One region of the Actinoallomurus sp. NPDC050550 genome, then DNA from elsewhere that is predicted to be linked to it. Evidence: predicted binding sites of a transcription regulator. Region 1 holds the regulator's gene; each other region holds the start of a gene.

Region 1 (3,277 bases):
CTGGGTGGTGAAGCGACGACCGCACTCTGGGCACGAGCGACGGCGCCGGATGGCGGATCCGTCGTCGGTCGCCCGGCTGTCGATGACCCTGCTGTCGGTGTGTCGGCAGAACGGGCAGTGCATGCCTCCGGACTCCTCCCCTGACAGCGAGTCACGCGTCTTCTACGCGAACCTCACCTTGTAACCACAACTTATGGTGAACTACATCCATGTAACTACTAGATGTTGTGGTCCAACCGTAGAGCCCGACCGAGGGCATCGCAACCCACATGAGGCACCCGGCGCGAAGAGCCCGCCTACGAGGAGATCCGCGGCCCCCACCGGCGTGTCGCGCCCTCCGCCGGACGCGACGATCCGCCGCCATGGCACGCCTCACCCTCATCGACCTGCGGAGACGCCGCCGACGGCCGGAACGGTGAAGTGGATCACATTGCGCCGGCGCTTTCGCGCGGGCGCACCCCTGACTCCCAAGCCTGCCATGTCCCGCCCGGGCACACGACGGCGACCACCCCCTTCGGAGCGCCGCCCGTACGACAGTGGCCCGGCGATGACATCCGCCCTTCACCAACGGCCGGACAGGAATTATTATCGAACACATGTACGAGCTAAAGCCGACATAGGCCCGGACCGTAAAATTCCACATTTTTCGAACACCTGTTTGATCATTTCCCGGAGAAGCGATAACGTCCCTCTACGGGAGTGAAATACCGGCGGCCGCGCGTCACCGCAGAAGACATCCATCGGAGACACCATGAGCAAGGTTCGGGAAATGCCGGACGGCCCAGGCGACGAGAGCGGGCTGACGGTCCGCCAGCGCAAGGTGCTGGAGGTGATCAGGGACTCGGTCCAGCGGCGCGGCTACCCGCCCTCGATGCGCGAGATCGGCGAGGCCGTCGGGCTGACCAGCACCTCGAGCGTCTCCCACCAGCTCCGGACACTGCAGCGCAAGGGCTTCCTGCTGCGCGACCCGAACCGGCCGCGCGCGGTGGTCGTCCGCATGCCCGGATCCTCGGCGGTCGCCACCGAGTCCGAGCACGAGGCGTACGAGATCACCAACGGCCAGGAGGCCTCGGCGCGCCCCGCCCCCGCGTACGTCCCGCTCGTCGGCCGCATCGCCGCCGGTGGCCCGATCCTCGCCGAGGAGGCCGTCGAGGACGTCTTCGCGCTGCCGCGACAGCTCGTCGGCGAGGGCACGCACTTCCTGCTGAACGTCACCGGTGACTCGATGATCGAGGCCGCCATCGCCGACGGCGACTGGGTCGTCGTACGTCAGCAGCCCGTCGCGGAGAACGGCGACATCGTCGCCGCGATGATCGACGGCGAGGCCACCGTCAAGACCCTCAAGCGGCGCGACGACAAGGTCTGGCTGATGCCGCACAACCCGGCGTACGACCCGATCCCCGGCGACGACGCCACGATCCTCGGTCGCGTGGTGGCGGTCCTGCGCAAGATGTGATCCCACCCGGGTCGGCGGCCAGGGGGGCACCGACCCGGGTGGATTCGCCCGTCAGGCGGGCACGATGTTCACGATCTTCGGGGCGCGCACGATGACCTTGCGCACACCCCGGTCGCCCAGCGCCGCCCGGATCTTCTCCGAGTCCAGGGCCAGCCGCTCCAGGTCGCCCTCGGCGATGTCCGGAGACACCTCCAGGCGGTCGCGGACCTTGCCCGCCACCTGCACGACGCAGGTGACCGACTCCTGGACCAGCAGCGAGGGCTCGGCCGTCGGCCAGCCCGCCCTGGTCACCGGAGCCGTACGGCCCAGCCGCTCCCAGATCTCCTCGGCGGTGTACGGCGCGACCAGCGACAGCATGACCGCCAGGGTCTCGGCCGCCTCCCGCACCGCCGGGTCGGCGCCGCCCGCGCCGGCATCGATCGCCTTACGGGCGGCGGAGGTCAGCTCCATCATCCGCGCGATCGCGACGTTGTACCGGTGCGCCTCGACCAGCCGGGTGACCTCGTCGATCGTCCGGTGCGTCAGCTTGCGCAGCTCGACGTCCCCGGCCGCCGGGTCGGCCCCGGGCGCGGAGGTCACGTCGGCGGCCACCCGGTACACGCGGGCCAGGAACTTCACCGAACCGGACGGGGACACGTCGGCCCAGTCGATGTCGTCCTCCGGCGGACCCGAGAACAGCATCGTCAGCCGCACGGCGTCGACGCCGTACTCGGCGATCTGCTCGCCCAGGTCGACCAGGTTGCCGGTCGTCTTCGACATCGACGAGCCGTTCAGAATGACCTGGCCCTGGTTGACCAGCCGCTTGAACGGCTCGGTGAAGTCCACCATCCCCATGTCGTACAGCACCTTGGTGAAGAACCGCGCGTACAGCAGGTGCAGGATGGCGTGCTCGACACCACCGGTGTACTGGTCGGCCGGCATCCACCGGCGCACCTTCTCCACGTCGAACGGCCCGTCGGTGTAGTCCGGCGAGCAGTACCGCAGGAAGTACCAGGACGAGTCGACGAAGGTGTCCATCGTGTCGGTGTCGCGCTTGGCCGGACCGCCACACTTGGGGCATTCGACGTTCACCCAGTCGTGGGCCGCCGCCAGCGGCGACACGCCCTTCGGCGCCAGGTCGGCGCCGCGCAGGTCGTCCGGCAGGCGCACCGGCAGCTGCTCGTCGGGGACGGGGACCTCGCCGCACGCGTCGCAGTGGATGATCGGGATCGGCGTGCCCCAGAACCGCTGCCGGGAGATCAGCCAGTCGCGCAGCCGGTAGTTGACGGAGGCCTTGCCCAGGCCCTTCTCCTCCAGGACCTCGACGATCCGCGGGATGGCGGCGGACTTGGTCATGCCGTCCAGCGGCCCGGAGTTGACCAGCTCGCCCTCGCCGGGGGTGGCGACCCCGGTCTCGGCCGGGTCCTGCTCCCCCGTCTGGACGACGATGCGGACCGGCAGGCCGAACTTGCGGGCGAAGTCCAGGTCGCGCTGGTCGTGGGCGGGCACCGCCATGATCGCGCCGTGGCCGTACTCCGCCAGGACGTAGTCGGAGGCCCACACGGGGATGCGCTCGCCGTTCACCGGGTTGATCGCGTAGCGGCCCAGGAAGACGCCGGTCTTCTCCCGGTCCGCGGACAGCCGCTCGATCTCCGACTCGCGCCCCACGGCCTCGCGGTAGGCCTCGAACTCGGCGCGCTGTTCCGGCGCGCAAATCTCATCGGCCAGCGCGGCGTCCGCGGCGACGACGAAGAACGTCGCGCCGAACAGGGTGTCCGGCCGGGTCGTGTAGACGGTGACCGGCTCCGCGCGCCCCTCGATCTGGAAGGCGACGTCGGCGCC
Region 2 (3,277 bases), on a different contig from region 1:
TGACGGGCAACGGCAGGACCTCGGCGTCGTCAGGGTGGGCCACGACCGACGGATGCGTCGCGTCGACGACGGAGCCGAGCGCGCCCCAGTGGTCCTGGTGGCGATGCGTCGTGACGACGCGGGAGAGGGGGGCGTCGCCGAGGAGCTCGAGCAGTCGCTCCGGTTCGGCGGCGGCGTCGATCAGGACCTGCTCGCCGGTGGCGGTGCAACGCAGGAGGTAGGCGTTGTTGTCGAACGGCCCGACGGCCAGCTTGGAGATCGTCAGGCCGGGCAGCTCGCGGACGTCGGGGGGACCGCCGACCTCGACATCGCCTGTGTAGGACACGCGCTCTCCCTCCAGTCGGCCAACGGGGACATGGCCGCAGACCCGTCCATCCTTTCACTCCCGCGCCGCTCGGCGCTCCGTGCGGCGGATGCCGCGGCGGGGTCCGGAACCGGGCCCGTCTAGACGTAGGCTCCCGTCATGGACGAAGATCTGCCGATCTGCCGCACGTGCGGGGTGCAGTACGGCGCGTCCCGTCCGGACTGCCCGATCTGCGAGGACGAACGGCAGTACGTCGGGTGGGACGGCCAGCAGTGGACCACGCTCGCCGAGCTGCGGGCCGCCGGGCACCGCGGCAAGGTCGCCGAGGAGGGCCCGGGCATCGTCGGCGTCGGTACCGAGCCGCCGACCGCGATCGGGCAGCGGGCGCTGCTCGTCCGCACTCCGTCGGGCAACGTTCTCTGGGACATGATCACCTACCTGGACGACGATCTCCTCGCCCAGGTCGCCGACCTCGGTGGCGTCGACGCGATCGCGATCAGCCACCCCCACTTCTACGGCTCGATGATCGAGTGGGCGCACGCCTTCGACGCGCCCGTCTACATTCACGAGGCCGACCGGGAGTGGGTGGCCCGGCCCGACGAGTCGATCGTCTTCTGGGACGGCGAGACCCGGGAGATCGGCGACGGGCTCACCCTCGTGAACGCGGGCGTGCACTTCGCGGGCGGCCAGGTGCTGCACTGGCGCGACGGCGAGGACGGCAGGGGCGCGCTGCTGACCGGCGACATCTTCACCGTCGTCCCGGATCGCCGGTACGTCAGCTTTATGTACAGCTACCCCAACCTGATCCCCGAGCGACCCCGGATCATCCGCCGCGCCCTGCGCCGCATGGAGCCGTTCCCGTTCGAGCGGGTGTACGGCGGCTGGTGGCGGCGGGTCGTCGCCGCCGACGGCACCGCTGCCGTACGCCGGTCGGCCGCGCGCTACCTCGAACGCGCCCTCGACGACGGGCCGGAGTAAACGTCGCATCGGCCCCACCGGCCTCCCGTGTTTCGGTGGCGATCTCTCTTCGAACACGTGTACGGTTCTGCTGCGACGAGGAGCCCGCCGTCAGGCGCGACTGGAAGAAAACCGTCCGTCTCCTCGTTAGCCTGAAGCTGACCTGTCTCAACCAGGCTCTAGGGGATAGCGAATACGCCGTGGCTGACCGTCTCATCGTGCGCGGAGCGCGTGAACACAACCTCAAAGACGTCTCACTCGATCTTCCGCGCGACGCGCTGATCGTGTTCACCGGGATGTCCGGCTCGGGCAAGTCCAGCCTGGCGTTCGACACGATCTTCGCGGAGGGCCAGCGCCGCTACGTCGAGTCCCTGTCGGCGTACGCCCGTCAGTTCCTCGGCCAGATGGACAAGCCCGACGTCGACTTCATCGAGGGGCTGTCCCCGGCGGTCTCGATCGACCAGAAGTCGACGTCCAAGAACCCTCGTTCGACCGTCGGCACCATCACCGAGGTCTACGACTACCTCCGTCTGCTGTGGGCCCGCATCGGGCACCCGCACTGCCCGGTCTGCGGCCGCCCGATCTCCAAGCAGACGCCCCAGCAGATCGTCGACCGGGTGATGGAGTTCGACGAGGGCAGCCGGTTCCAGGTGCTGGCCCCGGTGATCCGCGGCCGCAAGGGCGAATACGCCGAGTTGTTCCGCGACATGCAGACCAAGGGCTTCTCCCGCGCCCGCGTCGACGGCAACCTCGTACGCCTCGACGAGGCGCCCAAGCTCAAGAAGTACGAGAAGCACGACATTGAAGTCGTCGTCGACCGGCTGAGCGTCAAGGACAGTTCGCGCCGCCGGCTCGCCGATTCGATCGAGACGGCGCTCGGGCTCACCGGCGGCACGGTCATCCTCGACTTCGTCGACCTGCCCGAGGACGACGAGCAGCGCGAGCGGATGTTCTCCGAGCACCTCTACTGCCCGTACGACGACCTGTCCTTCGACGAGCTCGAGCCGCGGTCCTTCTCGTTCAACTCCCCGTACGGCGCCTGCCCCGACTGCACCGGCCTGGGCACCCGCATGGAGGTCGACCCGGAGCTGGTCGTGCCCGACCCGGAGAAGACCCTCGAGGAGGGGGCCATCTCGCCGTGGTCGAACGGCCACATCAGCGACTACTTCCTGCGGCTGCTCGGCGCACTGGGCGACGCGCTGGGCTTCGACCTCGACACCTCCTGGGAACGGCTCCCGGCCAAGGCCCGCAAGGCGATCCTGCAGGGCCACGACACCCAGGTGCACGTCAGTTACCGCAACCGGTACGGCCGGCTGCGGTCCTACTACACGACGTACGAGGGCGTGATCCCGTACGTCCAGCGGCGCCACTCCGAGGCGGAGAGCGACTCCAGCCGGGAGCGGTTCGAGGGCTACATGCGGGAGATCCCGTGCCCGTCGTGCGAGGGCAAGCGGCTCAAGCCGGTCGTCCTCGCGGTCACGGTCAACGACCGGGCGATCGCCGACGTGGCGGCCATGCCGATCGGGGAGTGCGCGAAGTTCCTGCTCAACATGGAGCTGAGCGAGCGGGAGAAGCACATCGCCGAGGCGGTGCTCAAGGAGATCAACGCCCGGCTCGGCTTCCTGCTCGACGTCGGCCTCGACTACCTCAGCCTGGACCGGGCGTCGGCGACCCTGGCCGGCGGTGAGGCGCAGCGCATCCGCCTGGCCACCCAGATCGGCTCCGGGCTGGTCGGCGTGCTGTACGTCCTGGACGAGCCGTCGATCGGGCTGCACCAGCGCGACAACCACCGGCTGCTCGAGACGCTGATCCGGCTGCGCGACATCGGCAACACCCTCATCGTCGTCGAGCACGACGAGGACACCATCCGGGCCGCCGACTGGGTCGTGGACATCGGTCCGGGCGCGGGCGAGCACGGCGGCCAGATCGTCGTCAGCGGCACGGTCGAGGACCTCCTGGCCAGCGAGAGCTCGATGACCGGGGCGTACATTGCCGGCCGCAAGGAGATCGCCGTCC
Region 3 (3,277 bases), on a different contig from region 1:
CCTCGTCTCCGGCCCCGCCGCGCCGATCCGCCGCGGGCGGACTCGCCGCCGCCGTCGTCCTGAGCGGTGGCGGCGTCACCAGGGAAGATCTCCGCGCCGGGATCGGCCCGGCGCCGAGCGGGGCGCCGCCACCCCTCAGGAGTGTTCGTGGAACGCTCGTCAGGAGTGTTCATGGGTCAGCCCCTCGGGGCCTCGCGAAGGGCGACCCGGGATCACACGTCTCCCGGCTTCGGGGTCTTCGCCGCCCGCTTGGCCGGTGCGGCCTTGGTCGCAGCCGGCGCCGCGGCCGCCGCCGGAGCCGCCGGAGCCGCGGGAGCACCCGCCGGCTCGGCCTCGGCGTCGAGTCGCGGACCCACCCCGAGCTTCTCCTTGATCTTCTTCTCGATCTCGTCGGCGATGTCCGGGTTCTCCTTGAGGAACCGCCGGGCGTTCTCCTTGCCCTGACCGAGCTGGTCGTTCTCGTAGGTGTACCAGGCGCCGGACTTGCGCACGAAGCCGTGCTCGACGCCCATGTCGATCAGACCGCCCTCGCGGCTGATGCCGACGCCGTAGAGGATGTCGAAGTCGGCCACCTTGAACGGCGGGGCCATCTTGTTCTTGACGACCTTGACGCGCGTGCGGTTGCCGACCGCGTCCGTGCCGTCCTTCATCGTCTCGATCCGCCGCACGTCCAGCCGCACCGACGCATAAAACTTCAGCGCCTTACCACCGGTGGTCGTCTCGGGCGAACCGAACATGACGCCGACCTTTTCCCGCAGCTGGTTGATGAAGACCGCTGTGGTCTTGGTCTGGTTGATGGCGCCGGTGAGCTTGCGGAGGGCCTGGGACATGAGGCGGGCCTGGAGGCCGACGTGGCTGTCGCCCATCTCGCCCTCGATCTCCGCGCGGGGCACGAGGGCGGCGACGGAGTCGATGACGACGACGTCGATCGCGCCGGAGCGGATCAGCATGTCGGTGATCTCGAGCGCCTGCTCACCCGTGTCGGGCTGGGAGACGAGGAGGGCGTCGATGTCGACGCCGATCCTCTTCGCGTACTCGGGGTCGAGCGCGTGCTCGGCGTCGACGAACGCGGCGATGCCGCCCGCCTTCTGCGCGCTGGCCACGGCGTGCAGGGCGAGGGACGTCTTACCGGAGGACTCCGGACCGTAGATCTCGACCACGCGGCCGCGCGGGTAACCGCCGATGCCCAGGGCGACATCGAGGGCGATCGAACCGGTCGGGATCACCTCGACCGGGGGGCGTCCCTCCTGGCCCAGCCGCATGACGGAACCCTTGCCGAACTGCCGCTCGATCTGCGCGAGCGCCGCCTCAAGAGCCTTCTCGCGATCGTTTGCTGCCATGTGAGGTGTCCCTGTCGGGTCGATGCCTGCTGTTGTCGGGAGCGACGTTACGGGGACCCGCCGACATTTTTCGAGGGCCCGGCCACCACTGTGGACAATGTCGTCGCTTCCTTCACTCTAGCCGAACACACGTTCGATCATGAACGGACGCGCCGATTCACCGGGGAAAGACGGGGTCTCTTGCCCTACGCTGAGGGTCAGGATCATGCCGGTGACCATCCTCATGTGCGCCGACCCGCTGAATCCCCGGCGGGTCGATGGGCACTTCGCCCGGGAGGCCGAGGCCGTACGCGCGCTCGGCGGATCCGTCGCGCTCATCGACCACGACGCGCTGCAGCGTGGCGACGCCGCCGCGGCCGTACGCCAGGTGCCCGACGGCCTGGGGACCACGTGGTACCGCGGCTGGATGACCACCCCGGCGCAGTACGCCGCGCTCGCGGCAGCCCTGGCCGCCCGCAACGTCGTGCTGGCGGTCCCGCCCGACGGCTATGAGAAGGCGCACGAGCTGCCCGGCTGGTACGACACCTTCGCGGGCGTCACTCCGGCGAGCGTATGGCTGCCCCTGTCCCCCGGCGCGACGCCGGCGGCGGACAAGCTGGCCGAGCTCGTACGCCCGCTGGGCTCCGGGCCGGCGGTCGTGAAGGACTACGTGAAGTCGCGCAAGCACGAGTGGGACGAGGCCTGTTTCATCCCCGAGCTCGCCGACGTGGAGCGGCTGCACGCGGTCGTCGCGCGCTTCATCGAACTGCAGGGCGACTTCCTCGCCGGCGGCATCGTCATCCGCGAGTACGAGCGGTTCGAGGACGGCGAGGCGCGCGTGTGGTGGGTCGACGGTGAACCGGTGCTGATGGGGCCGCACCCGGACACGCCGGACCGGCATCCCCGCCCGCAGGCGGACCCGATCGCCCCGTGCGTACGGGCGCTCGGCTGCCGGTTCATCACCACGGACCTGGCCCGGCGGGCGGACGGGGTCTGGCGGGTGGTCGAGGTCGGCGACGGACAGGTCAGCGATCTGCCGTCGATCGCCGAACCTGCGGATCTGTACCTGAGCTTCCCGATCAGGTAGTGCCCCGCCGGGGATCACGGCTCAGAGTCGCAGCCGGGCCCGCACCCAGCGGCACTGAGGGTCTCACCGCACGGCTCAGCGGAGGCGCTGCGGGACGTCGAAGGTGGCGCAGACGGCCCGCCACACGTCCTTGGCGGCGACGCCGTCGGCGAGGGCCTGCTCGACCGTGCGACCGTCCAGCTCGGCCATGACGTAGTCCTTGGCCACGCTCTCGGCATAGCCCTCGCCGAACTGCTGGTTCATCCGATCCCAGAACACCGTGAGTCGCACGGCCCCCACGCTACCCGCCGCTGTCGCCGGTGGACGATTCCGTCGGTGGGGCGATGCACACTGGCAGGATGACGCCGATCGACCGTTTCTCGGCCGCCACCCGTGCCTGGTTCGCGGGGGCGTTCGCCGCGCCGACGGCGGCCCAGGCGGGCGCCTGGGAGGCGATCTCCCAGGGTGACAACACGCTGGTGGTGGCGCCGACCGGGTCGGGCAAGACCCTGGCCGCGTTCCTGTGGTCACTGGATCGGTTGGCATCGACGCCGCCGCCGGAGGATCCGAAGCGGCGCTGCCGGGTGCTGTACGTCTCTCCGCTCAAGGCCCTCGCGGTCGACATCGAGCGCAACCTCCGCGCCCCGCTCACCGGGCTGCGGCAGACCGCGCGGCGGCTGGGGCTGGCCGAGCCCGACATCGGCGTGGCCGTCCGTTCCGGCGACACGCCCGCCGACGAGCGCCGCCGGTTCGCGACCAGGCCGTCCGACATCCTCATCACGACGCCGGAGTCGCTGTTCCTGATCCTGACGTCGCAGGCGCGCGAGGCGCTGCGCGGGGTCGAGACGGTGATCGTCGATGAGGTGCACGCGGTGGCGGCGACCAAGCGCGG

What was found. The regulator LexA, encoded in region 1, represses DNA repair genes until DNA is damaged. The targets are predictions, from matches to a motif close to TCGAACANNTGTTCGA.
Region 2: uvrA (excinuclease ABC subunit UvrA) is a predicted target of LexA. The motif match lies at 1,332-1,347, and genes of this name have one in related genera.
Region 3: recA (recombinase RecA) is a predicted target of LexA. The motif match lies at 1,462-1,477, and genes of this name have one in related genera.

Annotation. Positions count from the first base shown of each region.
Region 1 is NZ_JBFAJC010000007.1:172,645-175,921, forward strand. It holds gene nrdR (transcriptional regulator NrdR) at 1-123, opposite strand, end outside; gene lexA (transcriptional repressor LexA) at 752-1,456, shown strand; gene leuS (leucine--tRNA ligase) at 1,508-3,277, opposite strand, start outside.
Region 2 is NZ_JBFAJC010000003.1:17,787-21,063, forward strand. It holds gene AB0I04_RS04525 (MBL fold metallo-hydrolase) at 1-325, opposite strand, end outside; gene AB0I04_RS04530 (MBL fold metallo-hydrolase) at 464-1,282, shown strand; gene uvrA (excinuclease ABC subunit UvrA) at 1,462-3,277, shown strand, end outside.
Region 3 is NZ_JBFAJC010000024.1:156,170-159,446, forward strand. It holds gene recX (recombination regulator RecX) at 1-173, opposite strand, end outside; gene recA (recombinase RecA) at 213-1,340, opposite strand; gene AB0I04_RS30030 (ATP-grasp domain-containing protein) at 1,546-2,406, shown strand; gene AB0I04_RS30035 (DUF3046 domain-containing protein) at 2,482-2,676, opposite strand; partial or broken gene AB0I04_RS30040 (DEAD/DEAH box helicase) at 2,745-3,277, shown strand, end outside.